2 regions of the Eubacterium segne genome follow, and region 2 is predicted to be linked to the other one. Evidence: predicted binding sites of a transcription regulator. Region 2 holds the regulator's gene; the other holds the start of a gene.
The links. The regulator LexA, encoded in region 2, represses DNA repair genes until DNA is damaged. The targets are predictions, from matches to a motif close to CNAACANNTGTTNG.
Positions count from the first base shown of each region.

Region 1 (2,427 bases), on a different contig from region 2:
TCCTCTATTCATATATACCCAGCCGTCATAAACGGCAGTCATTATTCCATCAAAACTTTCATGGCAAACTAACGTAATATTATCCATTAACTCTCACTCCCATATCCATAAGGGTCATCTGCTTATATGTTGTATCCTGCTCTATAGCGTATGTCTGCCTTTTATCTGTATCTGCAAGACTTCTGGCTATAAAATCCTGATTCATATTAAGAGGAAACATAGTTTTTCCGTTGCAGGTAATAAAATAAGCTGCCCTTTTTAATACAACTCCCATCTTTTTCAAACTTTCAAAATTAAGATTGTTATATCTCCTTGCTGATGTAATTCTTTTAGCTGACTTTACTCCAATTCCCGGAACCCTCAACAATGTATAATAATCTGCCCTCATAATTTCCACCGGAAACCGCTCCAGATGATTTACTGCCCAGTCACATTTTGGGTCTAAAACCACGTTAAAATTAGGTCTTTTTTCATTTAAAAGTTCATTTACCATAAAACCGTAATATCTTAAAAGCCAGTCTGCCTGATACAGCCTGTGTTCCCGCAAAAGCGGATTAGGACCTACCGGTGCAGGTGCATCAATGTTATGATTTACATTAACAAATGCTGAATAAAACACCCTCTTCATCTTGTATTCCTTATACATATATTCTGTTACAGACATTAGCTGATAATCTGTCTCAGGAGTTGCCCCGATAATCATCTGGGTGCTCTGACCTGCCGGAACAAACTTAGACTTCATCTTGTTACCCCTTCTTGTAATAAGACTGTATCCATCATTCACCGGGGCAATAAGATTTCCGCTTCCAGCCTGTATCTGCCGCATAGGTGCAAGTATATTCTTCTGATTCTTATTAGGAGCCAGCGCTTTTAGACTCTCCTTAGTAGGTAACTCCAGATTAGTGCTCATTCTGTCTGCTAAAAATCCTATTTTTTCAATGATTTCCGGCGAAGCTCCGGGAATTGCCTTTACATGAATGTATCCGAAAAAATGATGTTCATTACGAAGCTTCCACAGTGTTTCATATATAAGTCCCATAGTAAAATCAGGGCTTTTTAAAATGCCTGAGCTTAAAAACAGACCTTCAATATAGTTTCTTCTGTAAAATTCCATGGTCAGCTTACACACTTCATCCGGTGTAAAAGAAGCCCTCTTCACATCATTAGACTTTCTGTTAATGCAATATTTACAATCATAAATACATTCATTTGTATATAAAATTTTTAATAAAGAAACACATCTTCCGTCTGAAGCAAAAGTATGACAAATGCCACAGGCATGGGCATCTCCCATACCCTTACCTTTATTATTCCTGTCAACGCCACTGCTGGTGCAGGCAACATCATACTTGGCTGCATCTGTAAGAATTTTTAATTTTTCTGAAATGGTCATGTCCTGCTGTATTTCCATTGTCTGCTCCTTTTCTCGAACGTTTGTTCTGTTTCGTTTAGTATATCCCATTTTGAAATATAAATCAAGCCCAAAAATTTGGAAATTCAAATTTATAAACATTCCCCGGCCGGATACAAAAATACCGGTCTTCAATATATTTGAAAACCGGTACCTGTAGTTTTTATGTTTTTTCCTAATTCACAGTGTCCTACTCTTTTATGCCGTATACGCATTTTACAAATTTCACTGCCGCCTCTTTATTTTTAGAGAATTCCGGAAAAGCTATAACTGCATCCTTGTAATTATCACTGTAACCCTTGTAAAATTCAGTATCAGATATATCAAGTCCATATACTACACCGTCATTTTTATCCTTGTCTGTTTCTTTTTCAAACCTGGCATACACAAAATATGGTTCCAATTTCTTGTATAAATCCTCCGGCAACACATCCTTTACCCCAACAAGAAAACCTTCACTTTTTACCCATAAAAGTGAGCTTCTGTCAGTAATAATTACATCCATTTCTTTTGCTGACTGAACACTCATAAATCTAATGGATGAGCCTGCATCAATGCGGTTGTAACCGTATTCATCTGACATTTTAAAACCATATCCCATGTCCACTTTAATATCATTTTTTTTGCAGCCTGTGTACTCGGAATACTTTTCCTTAACACGATCCTCTATTTTTTCGTTATTTAAGTCATTAAACACTGCACAGTACAATGGTTTTCTATTATTTGTTGCCACTCCATGTATTATTGCCGTCCCAAGGGCAATGGACAGAACCACAATAGTAATTCTTAATTTATAAAATTCCCAAGTATATTGAATTTTTGCCGTAAATGATAATGCTCTAAATTTATCTGACATTAATTTTCCTGACATTTTTTCTCCAATCGTAACATATAATAAAATGAATTTTCACATACAAATAATTCGGTTAAATACATTCATTAACCTGATAATTTTCATTTAATTTTTCATTAATCAGGCTCCGCTAAATGTTCTACCCTGTCAAAGCTATTTATTT
Region 1 is NZ_JACOOZ010000007.1:20,305-22,731, forward strand. Features, by position in the region: gene H8S00_RS10045 (TIGR03915 family putative DNA repair protein) at 1-87, opposite strand, end outside; gene H8S00_RS10050 (putative DNA modification/repair radical SAM protein) at 80-1,411, opposite strand; gene H8S00_RS10055 (hypothetical protein) at 1,602-2,282, opposite strand.
Region 1: H8S00_RS10050 (putative DNA modification/repair radical SAM protein) is a predicted target of LexA. The motif match lies at 1,428-1,441, and genes of this name have one in related genera.

Region 2 (2,427 bases):
AATGATATTGGCGAGGTAAACATTGATGCCTCATTAATTGCCAAGGGCGGACAGGTTACCCAGAAAGATGACAATTTAGTTCCACTGCAAAACGGTTGTATTTGCTGTACTTTAAAAGTTGATCTTATTAATCAGATTGTTGATTTAATTGGTTCAGGAAAGTTTGACTATATTTTAATTGAAGCCAGTGGTATTTGCGAACCAATTCCTATAGCTCAATCCATTACGATGTTAGACGGTTCTTATGACAAGAGAGCAAAAATTGCCCGCTTAGACAATATTGTTTCAGTAGTTGACGTTGCAAGGATGGCAGATGAGTTTGGTTGTGGTGAAAATCTTGTAAAAGATGACATAGATGATGAAGATATTGAAAATCTTTTAATTCAGCAGATTGAATTTTGTAACACCATTATTTTAAATAAAGTTGATACAGTTACACCTGAACAGCTTGCCAAGGTTAAGGCAATTATCAGAAAGCTTCAGCCAAAAGCTGTTATGTTTGAAACAACATACGGACAGATTGACGTTGATGAAATTCTTAACACTAACAGATTTGATTTTGAAGATGCAAGTATGTCTGCCGGCTGGATTCAGGAATTAGATTCATACGATTACAGTGAGGAAGATGAACGCCGCAAGCACCATGAGGAAGTGGAGGAACATGATGAGCATGAACACGATGAGCATCATCATGACGAGCATGATCACGACCATGACGAACACGGTCACCACCATCATCACCATCACGGAGAGGGTGAAACGGAAGAGTACGGCATCGGCTCATTCGTTTACTACAGAAGAACTCCTTTTGAAAAGGAAAAATTTGAGGACTGGCTTGACAATATGCCAAAAACAATTATAAGAAGTAAAGGTCTCATCTGGGCAGCTGAAGATAACAATAATGCTTATCTTTTTGAGCAGGCAGGAAAGCAGTGCAACATTTCCAATGCAGGTCAGTGGGTTGCTACAGCTCCTAAAAAGGTTCGTCAGAAAATGATGCAGGAAGACCCTACACTTATAGATGATTGGGATGAAAAAGTAGGAGACAGAATGATTAAATTGGTATTTATCGGTCATGATATGGATAAAGAAGGTATCATTGATTCTCTTGATAAATGTCTTGCCTACTAATTTCAAAATTAAATAGAACAGCAAAAATCCGGTATTAAGCAGAAATGTTTAACACCGGATTTTTTATGAATAAGAGCTCATTAATCTCAATAATAAATTAACCATCTAATTTTACATAATATTTCTTCTATAAAGTGCATGTGCCCTTCCAACAATAATACAGTCATTCACAATAATAGGATCCATGTTGTCATTTTCAGGTTGAAGTCTGATATATCCGTTTTCCTTGTAAAAACGCTTAACTGTAACAGAATCATCTATTAAAGCCACAACGATATCTCCGTTCTTAGCAGTATCAGTTTTTTCTATAATAAGATAATCTCCCTCTAAAAAACCTACATTAATCATACTGTCTCCATGAACCTCTAATATGTATGTCTCTGCATTAGGCAAAAACTCTGTAGGTATGGCAAAATAATCCTTAATATTCTCCACAGCAAGCAGTGGTTCTCCGGCAGCCACCCGTCCTATAACAGGTATATTGGTCATTTCCCTTCTGGACAATCCAAATTCATCATCTATAATTTCAATTGCCCTTGGCTTAGTAGGGTCTCTTCTGATATAGCCCTTTTCCTCTAAACTGTTAAGATGAGCATGAACAGAAGAAGTAGACTTTAAGGATACCTTCTCGCATATTTCCCTAACAGTAGGAGGATATCCCTTTAACAAAATTTCATCTTTTATATAATCTAATATCTGTTGCTGTTTTGGTGTAATCTTTCCAGCCATAAAAAAATCTCCTTTTCATATTTGTAAGTCCCGTTTAATGTACTTAATATATGTTAATATTATCATATATGAAAAGAAAAGGCAATAACAAAATCGAACAAATATTCGAAAATGTTGTTGACAAACATTTGTTCTGGTGATATTATATCAATACAAGATACGAACAAATGTTCACTACTTTTTATAAATACAATTATTCGACGGAGGATTTACATATGAAAGAATCAATGAATTACAACAGAAGGGAAGTTGTTGCACAACAGAAACGTACCCGCATTGCTGAATTAAAGAAGAGAATTATTTTATCCTGTAGCTTTATTGCATTATTGGCAGTAGCTGTTGTTACAGCCATTAGTTTCGTTAACGTAAACGCAACTGTACAGGGAGATAACCCTTCATACAAATATTACACCAGCTATGAAGTTCAGCCTGGAGATACATTAACATCCATAGCACAGAAATACACTGCCAATAGCAATGTTTCTGTTACTGAATACATATCTGAGGTAAAGAAAAACAATGAACTTTCCTCTGATAACATTACAGCCGGAAACTACATTGTTATTT
Region 2 is NZ_JACOOZ010000005.1:168,424-170,850, reverse strand. Features, by position in the region: gene H8S00_RS08610 (CobW family GTP-binding protein) at 1-1,131, shown strand, start outside; gene lexA (transcriptional repressor LexA) at 1,243-1,860, opposite strand; gene yneA (cell division suppressor protein YneA) at 2,076-2,427, shown strand, end outside.